DNA from 2 places in the Dehalobacter sp. TBBPA1 genome. Region 1 is predicted to be linked to the other one. Evidence: riboswitches for the same ligand, from Rfam matches in the RefSeq annotation. Region 1 holds a riboswitch; the other holds the start of a gene.
What was found. A riboswitch is a leader RNA that binds a small molecule or an ion and turns the genes downstream of it on or off. The one in region 1 is predicted to bind cyclic di-AMP.

Region 1 (4,431 bases):
TCCCGTAATAAAGCAATTCGGTTTCTTGAGGCCCAGCAAGCGGATGATATCCTGCCTGACTTCCTCTGTGGCCGTAGCTGTAAAAGCTCCAAACAACGGCCTTGCGGGCAGGGATTGCAGAAACTTGCTGATCCGCAAATAGCTCGGGCGAAAGTCATGGCCCCACTGGGAAACACAATGCGCTTCGTCTACAGCCACAAAATGGATTGGCAGTCCCTTCAACCTGGCAAGGAACTCTTCCGATTCCAGACGCTCCGGTGCCAGATAGACCAGCTTATACTCTCCCCGCTGCATCCTGTCAATGCGCGACCAGGTCTCTTTCGGAGAAATAGAGCTGTTGATAAACGTAGCCGGAATCCCGGTTTGCCTGAGGCTGTCCACTTGATCTTTCATTAGAGAGATCAAAGGGGAAATGACAAGCGTAACCCCTTCAAACAGAACCGCCGGAATCTGATACGCAATCGACTTGCCTGCCCCTGTGGGCATAATGGCTAACGTATCCTGCCTTTGAAGCAGGCTCTCTATCACTTGCTCCTGCCCTCCTCTGAATTCCCGGTAACCGTAATATTTGAGCAGGGCTTCTTTGGCTTTGGCAATCATATCCAATCAATCTCCCATCCGCCGGGATTATAGAAAAATAACCATAGAGCAGAATCTATGGCCGATTTTATGTATTAAAGTTCGCCGAAAAAAAGTCATTTCCTTTATTAATCTCAGGATTTTTGTTACAATTCTTCATATCGTTGATATCATTGCAGCAATTATTTTCAGGAGGTGTTTCTGTGAACAAGAAACTGTAGTTCACATGGTTAGGAAACATTGCCAAAAAAATACATTTTAAATTGACATTAAATTAATCTTTTGTTATCCTATATTTATCAGCTAATATTTTGGCTGGATTCAGTAAATAGGATACGCAAAACATAATACGTTTGCTTTCGGTTGGAATGGCACTTGCCATTTTCAAGAGAAACAAGGCTCTGGGGTGGGAGGCTACTTAATGTGTTAGCTTTTCACCTTATGTTTTTATCAAAGAATAAAACTGAATTTATTTTAAACGCTGAATCCGTATGGAACGGGAGACCCAAACAAATAGGGGTGAATCCATAGCAGGTGCTTTGGTAGGGTTAGGCTCTTTCGACCCGAATCCGTCAGCTAATCTCGTAAGCGTTGGAAGAGAAGGTGATTAATATGCTTGATGACACCTTTAGTTAGGGTATAAATTTTTTAGGCATATGCTGCAGGGACCTCTCTGCAGCATTTTTTATTGAAGAAAAAACAATTATTAAAAAGGAAGGATTGCTATGATTTCTGTATGTATTTCGGGTCTTGGCAGAACAGGTAGGAAATTGCCGGAGTATTATTACAAGAAGATGATATCAGAATCGTAGCGGCAATATGCAGTCCCCCACAGCCATAAAAGAGGCAAACATTTAGGAGAGATTAAAGGAGGAACAGGCTGAATAAAGATTGGAGAGGAGCATAATGAAATGCCGAGAGATTACAGGGATATACCTTTATGGAAAGATATAACGACAGAACAATGGCAGGATTGGCAATGGCAGATTGCCAATCGAATCACCGGAATAGATCAGTTGGTACAGGTGGTCAATCTTACCCAGGATGAGCGCCAGGGAGTAGAAGTAAGTCTTAAAAAATTACGTATGGCAATAACACCCTATTATGCGATGCTCATGAATCCTAATGATGCGCATTGCCCTATACGGCGGCAAGCAATACCGACAGTTCATGAAACTAAAATATCCAAGTTCGACAGTTGTGATCCGCTGCATGAAACAGTCGACTCGCCAGTCCCGGGTCTTACTCACAGATATCCGGACAGGGTACTTTTGCTTATTACTGATCAGTGTTCAATGTATTGTCGCCACTGTACAAGAAGACGATTTGCCGGGCATGAGGATAGGGCTCTTTCCCAGGACAATATCAAACGGGCGATTAATTATATCAGAGCGCATAAAGAAGTCAGAGATGTACTTTTGTCAGGAGGGGACGCCTTATGCCTCTCTGATGAAAGGCTGGAAGCAATCATAAGATCAATACGAGAAATCAAACATGTGGAAATAATACGGATAGGCACAAGAACACCAGTTGTCATGCCTCAGAGAATTACCGATACGCTCTGCAAAATGCTGAAAAAATATCATCCAATTTGGCTGAATACTCACTTTAACCACCCCAAGGAATTGACAATTGAGGCTCGCATGGCATGCGAGAAATTGGCAGATGCCGGAATTCCTCTTGGCAACCAATCTGTACTTTTAAAAGACATTAACGATTGCCCCTATATAATGCGTGATTTGGTTCAGAAACTGATAAGCTCCAGAATTAGACCATATTACCTTTATCAGTGCGACCTTTCAGAAGGAATAGAGCATTTCAGAACTCCGGTTTCTGTAGGGATTGAAATCATAGAAATGCTGCGTGGACATACCTCGGGTCTAGCTATTCCACAGTTTGTTGTGGATGCGCCTGGAGGCGGGGGGAAGATCCCAGTCAATCCACAATACTTGATTTCATATTCCCCTGAAAAGGTCATTCTTAGAAATTATGAAGGTGTAATTTGCACGTATAGCGAGCCTCGGGATAAAACGCACCAGTGCCGAAAATGCGGCACGTGCAGTAAATTCAAGAATAAAGAATACCGGGGATTAGAAAAGTTATACAGAGATGAACAAGTGTGCTTGATTCCAAGTACAAACGTAAGACTCAACAAGAGGGAGGACTTCCATGAATATAGATCAAGACGAATGTGAAAATTTATATACAAACTTTTCGGGTGTGGACATGTACGTGGATTATCGCAATAAAAGGCTTAAAATATTGAGTCATTCTCTTTTGTCTGAGTTGATAATCAAAGAGATTATTGATTATTCCAAAAAAGAAAATCTGGGTAAGATTATTGCGAATTGTTATAAACAAGATCTTAGTATCTTTGAGGAATGTGGGTTTGTAGCAGAGGGGGTTATCGACGGTTTTTTTCAGGGAGAGGATGCAACTTGTATGTCCCTTTTTCTTGATACGAAGCGCAAAAATTCACTCTATGAGGAGAAAGAAAACAGAATTATCGATTATTGCGTTAAGAATACCAATAAATTCGAGCTGAATAAGAATAAAAACTATACGATAAGGCAGGCCGTGCCGGACGATATTCCCCAGATAATTCAGCTTTTTCAAACGGCATTTGAAACCTATCCAACTCCTATTTTCAGCAGAGAGTATCTTCAAAAAGTTATGCAGGATCATATTTTATATATGGTAGCGGAAGAAGAAGGAAAAATTATCAGTATTGCTTCGGCGGATCTTGACAAACAACACATGAACGCTGAAATAACTGATTGCGCCACTTATCCAAAGTATAGAGGCAGAAACATATTAAGCGAATTGATATTCCAACTGGAAACACACTTGAAACGCAATGGCTTTGCTACAGCATATAGCCTTTCAAGAGCTAACAATCTTGGAATCAACAGGTCTTTAAGCAAGCTGGGGTATATGTATCGGGGTAGACTAATCAACAACTGCCATATTTGCGGCGGTTTTGAAGATATGAATATTTGGGTAAAAACTTTAAAATAGTAAAATACTATTTTGTAAGTCAAGGGGAAGAAGATTTTTGAGAGATAGCCTGATTTGCTAAAGGATTATATTAAAAAACAAAATACTTAAGATAAATACCTGGACTCTTCAGCATAAAGTGGATATATTCAGGGTATTCAAAAGAATAATTTTCTGTTATAATATAAAAGCTTAAGCAAAAATAACAATATATAGTTGTACAGGTTGATGCAAACTTCGTGAAAGTGAAGGACGCTAAAGCTATGGGTCTAAGGTTGCTTGTAAGTTGCTATGATTGCCAGGCTGCAAGTAATATGAACTTCTTGGGGGGGAGTAGTTCCGTTTTGGAGTACTCTCTTTTTTATGTCTTTTATTTTCACTTGGGAGGATAGTACATATGAAAGAAATGGGCATCGGACGGGCTTTCAGAGATAATTTTCTGGGCCGCGCTCCGGACTGGTACAAAAGAACAATTCTTGCTTTTCTGGTGTTGAACCCTATTTTGATGGTTACCGCCGGTATGTACGTTACCGGGTGGGTGTTGATTGTCGAATTTATTTTTACCCTGGCAATGGCGTTAAAATGTTATCCGCTTCCTGCCGGTGGGCTTCTGGCGATTGAAGCCGTTGTGCTCGGACTTACTAACCCTCATATGGTCTATCACGAGGTTGAAATGAACCTGCCGGTTATTCTTCTTCTGATGTTCATGGTTGCCGGGATCTATTTTATGAAAGAAGGTCTTGTGTACCTGTTTTCCAAGCTCCTTACTAAAGTACACTCTAAAGTCGCGCTTTCATTCCTGTTCGCTGTTCTAGGTGCGGTTCTTTCCGCGTTTTTGGACGCGCTGACCGTAAC
Region 2 (4,431 bases), 660 kb from region 1:
TTCAGCAGCATCAGCAAAACAAATGACCCGATGATTTTCAGGAAGGAAATAAAGATATTCTCCGGTCCGTGATGCGCCAGTTCGGAAATGTCAAAAAGGTCATTGACGAGTCTGGACATCAGCTCACCGGTATTGTTCTGGTCGTAGTAAGAGAAAGACAGACGCTGAAAGTGCGTGAATAAATCTCTGCGCATGTCGGCTTCCATCCGGGCTCCCATGATATGGCCCCAGCAAGTGATAAAATACTGGCAAAAGTAGCGGATTATGTAGAGTGTCAGCAATACTGCGCTGAAAAAGCCGATACTGTGCAGGATCACTTCTCTGCCTTGTGTAAAAACATTTTTGCTTAAGTGATTTAGGATTTGAGGGAAGGACAGATCGACGACGGAGACAATCACTGCACAAAGCATATCCGTATAAAACAACAGGCGGTAAGGCTTATAATAACGAACAAAACGGTTCAGGATATTCATGCTGCCGAGCCACGCTTTCTAAAAATAAAGCCTGCAAATACTTGCAGGAATCTTACTCTTTTCTCGGAACAGTATAGCATATTTCATTAAAATTAAAAAATCAGGCGGATGGGTTCCATTCTATGGAAAAAATGAAATTAATATTTCTGTCAGAAATCAAAGGGGAAATGTGCTTTCTAATAGAATATTTATGCAAAGTCATTAATAGATGCGCACGAAAAAATAGACAATCATAATGATTTCGGCACCGATCTTGACAGCAGTACCGCCAAGGACACCGAGCAGTGTACCTAAACCAATTTGGATTGTCTTCTTTAATTCCGTACCACGGATCAGTTCGGCTGCAATCGCCCCCAAAAACGGACCGAGAATGATACCAAGCGGTCCAAGAACGATCAAACCCAGAATGGTGCCGATCACTGCGCCCCAGGCTGCCTGCTTGCTTCCACCGAAGCGTTTCGTTCCGATAGCCGAGGCAAAATAATCCACAAAGAACAGCAGGATTACGACCAGGGCCTGCAGGATGAAAAAGTAGGCATTTAATGTTGCGAAGCCTGTCATGAAGCCATAGACCAGCATGCCTGCATAGATCAAAATGACGCCGGGCAAAACGGGAAGAACAGTTCCAACAATACCCGCAATAAAGAGAACAACCGCAATGATTAAAGCAATCATATCCATTCTTTCTTCCCTCCATTTTCAGATAGGATCATTCATATGTTCTATGATAATAACCAATGAATTTGCTGCTTACCCGTATAAATATACTGGATTGGAAAGAAAAATTCAATTTTTTAATGCAAACAGCTCGGTTATGTTCAAGTCATTGACATAAAAATGATGCTAAAAGTTAACTATTAGCATCATCCTATTTGTGTTGATAACTCTTGCCAGCAAAGTTGTTAATATCTGCGGGCACCAAGATAACTGGACGAATGCGCGCTTAGATTGGATACGACAACGCCGGTTGAATAATTAAAGGCGTGCACATATTGTCCTCCGCCAATATAAATACCGACGTGTGAGGCGCCCCGGGCATAGGTCGAGAAAAAGACAAGGTCTCCAGGCTGCAGCTCATCCCTGCCAACCGGGGTACCGGAAGCATACTGCGCGAAAGAGGAATGGGGAAGGGAGACACCGGCCGCAGCGTATACATAGCGGGTAAATCCGGAACAGTCAAACCCGCCGGGGCTTATTCCACCATAAACATACGGGCATCCGACATAGCCCAGTGCATAATCAACGACATTTGAATAGCTATTGGATCTGGAAGCAACCAGGATCGGCTTGGCAGTCGGGCCTTCGGCAATCACTTCAGTCACAGCGTCCTGGAGAATCGTTTCCTTGACAACCTGCTTTTCCGAATACTTGCCGTTACTCTGGACATAAGAATAGGTTACGGACTTCGATCCGTCACTGCCTGCCGTAATCACTTCTTTTTTACCAAAGCCGAGCTTATAATCCTTCTTGGTGATGGTATCATATTGGATTTTCTGCGTTTCCGTATATTTTCCCTGACAGATGACCGTAAGGGAGTTATGGTCAATCAGAGATTTCAAAACCTGTTCAGGTGATTGAATTTGAGAAAGCCCGGCCGTTGTTTTGGAGGATATGACGTCTTCGGCGATCTTAACGGAAGTCACGACATTATCTTTCGTGGGTTTCACGTAATACGCCTGAAATTCTTTTAAGACCTGATCAATATCTTCCGCTTCCGGCAAAACGGCAATCACAGTACCATTAATGGTGAACTGATAGGCATCGTAGGGGTGATTAATTTTTTCTTCAACATTGTTTGGCCGCAGCGCAGAACGAAGATAATCGGCATTGCTGACGGTGATATTGGTATAGGCCATCTCGTAAGGTTTTTCTTTGGCTGCAGACGCCATAAGTGTATCTGCGGTATTCTGGTTAAAGACGAGTCCAAGTTGTTTCCCGTTGACTGAGACAGCGACGGCATTCATTGGGGTGGCAAGGTAACAGGCAAACGACCCGATTAATATCATTGTAATAAATAAACCACCGAGCAGGCGCGGTGATTTCCATGATATTTTTTTAAGGCAGGTCAAGGTAACGCAAATGATCTGCTTAAAATGCATCAAATTTTCACCTTTCTTAGCTTACGAGGTTAGTTGACGGATTCGGACCAAAGGTATAGGCCCTACGCAAAATGCGATTCACCCCAGAAAAAGAAGTTCCCCCGCTCCAGGCTGGCCTGGATTCAGCTCTTTATTTAGTTCATATTATAATACGCAATTTTGTAATATTTCGACACATAATTTAAATATCCTGCCTCGGAACGAAAATTTTATAACGCTGTGCAAAGCTACAACGCCCAAGAGATATAAAGGAAGGACGCCTCAATTTATATTTGAAGCGCCCTTCATAGGCTGTGTTTAGATACATTCCCTTATCACGAAGTCTGTTAGGAATGCCGATTCTATAGATCCACTTTTGGCAGCGTAGCAAAGCCTTTTTCCAGATCAGCATCGGTCGGAATATAGTCTGTCATTGTGCCGGCGTTATAGCTCATATAAGCAGCCATATCAAAATATCCGGTGCCAGTCAGGCCAAACAGGATGGTCTTCTTTTGACCGGTTTCCTTGCACTTGAGCGCTTCATCCATTGCAACCCGCAAAGCATGTGCGGATTCCGGAGCAGGCAGGATGCCTTCACAGCGCGCAAAGGCTGTAGCTGCTTCAAATACCTTGGACTGTTCAACTGCCCGGGCTGTCATATAGCCGTCATTGTACAGTTTGGAAACGATTCCGCTCATACCGTGATACCTGAGGCCTCCGGCATGGTTCGGAGAGGGAATGAACCCTGATCCGAGCGTATACATTTTGATCAGGGGCGTCGTTTTTCCTGTATCTCCAAAATCAAACGCATATTTGCCGCGGGTCAGAGAAGGGCAGGAGGCCGGTTCAACACCAATAAACTCGATATTATTTTTGCCGCGGATCTTGTCACCCATGAAGGGTGCAACCAGACCACCAAAGTTTGACCCACCGCCGACACAGCCGATGATCATTTCAGGCTCAATGCCGTACTTGTCACAGGCAAGCTTGGTTTCTTCGCCGATCACGGACTGGTGCAGCAGGACATGGTCGAGTACGCTGCCAAGTACATAACGGCAGTTTTCGGTTTTGACAGATGTTTCAATCGCTTCCGAAATCGCGCAGCCAAGAGAACCGCCTGTGCCGGGGTTTTCAGCCAGAATCTTCCGGCCGATTTCCGTCGTGTCGGAAGGAGATGGAATGACTTTTCCACCATAGGTTTCAATGACGGCTTTCCGGTAAGGCTTTTGTTCTGCAGACACCTTCACCATATAGACCGTTAATGGAATATCATAAAACGCACAGGCCATCGATAAGGCCGTACCCCATTGTCCTGCACCGGTTTCCGTTGTCAGCGAAGATAGACCCTGTTTTTTGGCATAATAAACCTGGGCAGCTGCAGAGTTTAATTTGTGGGAACCTGAAGTATTCGTGCCTTCAAATTTGAAATAGATCTCTGCTGGTGTATCCAGCAGCTTTTCGAGATTATAGGCTCTCACGAGCGGGGAAGGACGGTACATCCTGTAGTATTCACGAACTTCCTCAGGAATTTCGATATATTCGTCCGTGTTGTTCAGTTCCTGTTCAATCAGTTCGTCACAGAAGATCGGCCGCAGATCATCTGCGGTGCAGGGCTTCATCGTGCCCGGATGAATAAAGGGCGGCGGGAGCTCTTTCATAACAGCTTTTACATTATACCAGTACTTGGGCATCTCTTCTTCAGGTAAATAGATTTTGTAAGGTATGCTTGTCATGGTCTTCATTCCTTTCCAGATTATTATTAACTATCTTTTGATTAATCTTCGTTGAATAAACGAAAATCTATTAAAAAAAAGCCTTGTCCAAACTATCGGACAAAGACTTTGATCTCTGCGGTACCACCCAACTTGCGTTTACACGCC

Region 2: another riboswitch for cyclic di-AMP. It lies ahead of AB3489_RS07175 (C40 family peptidase); the one in region 1 lies ahead of ablA (lysine 2,3-aminomutase).

What each region holds. Positions count from the first base shown of each region.
Region 1 covers NZ_CP162385.1:2,101,622-2,106,052, forward strand. Annotated here, with positions in the region: gene recQ (DNA helicase RecQ) at 1-600, opposite strand, end outside; sodium ion sensor (DUF1646 type) at 941-995, shown strand; cyclic di-AMP (ydaO/yuaA leader) riboswitch at 1,049-1,186, shown strand; gene ablA (lysine 2,3-aminomutase) at 1,491-2,774, shown strand; gene ablB (putative beta-lysine N-acetyltransferase) at 2,749-3,597, shown strand; cyclic di-GMP riboswitch class I at 3,796-3,887, shown strand; gene nhaB (sodium/proton antiporter NhaB) at 3,974-4,431, shown strand, end outside.
Region 2 covers NZ_CP162385.1:1,442,381-1,446,811, forward strand. Annotated here, with positions in the region: gene AB3489_RS07165 (ABC transporter ATP-binding protein) at 1-473, opposite strand, end outside; gene AB3489_RS07170 (DUF456 domain-containing protein) at 675-1,154, opposite strand; gene AB3489_RS07175 (C40 family peptidase) at 1,376-2,572, opposite strand; cyclic di-AMP (ydaO/yuaA leader) riboswitch at 2,576-2,710, opposite strand; gene AB3489_RS07180 (TrpB-like pyridoxal phosphate-dependent enzyme) at 2,914-4,284, opposite strand.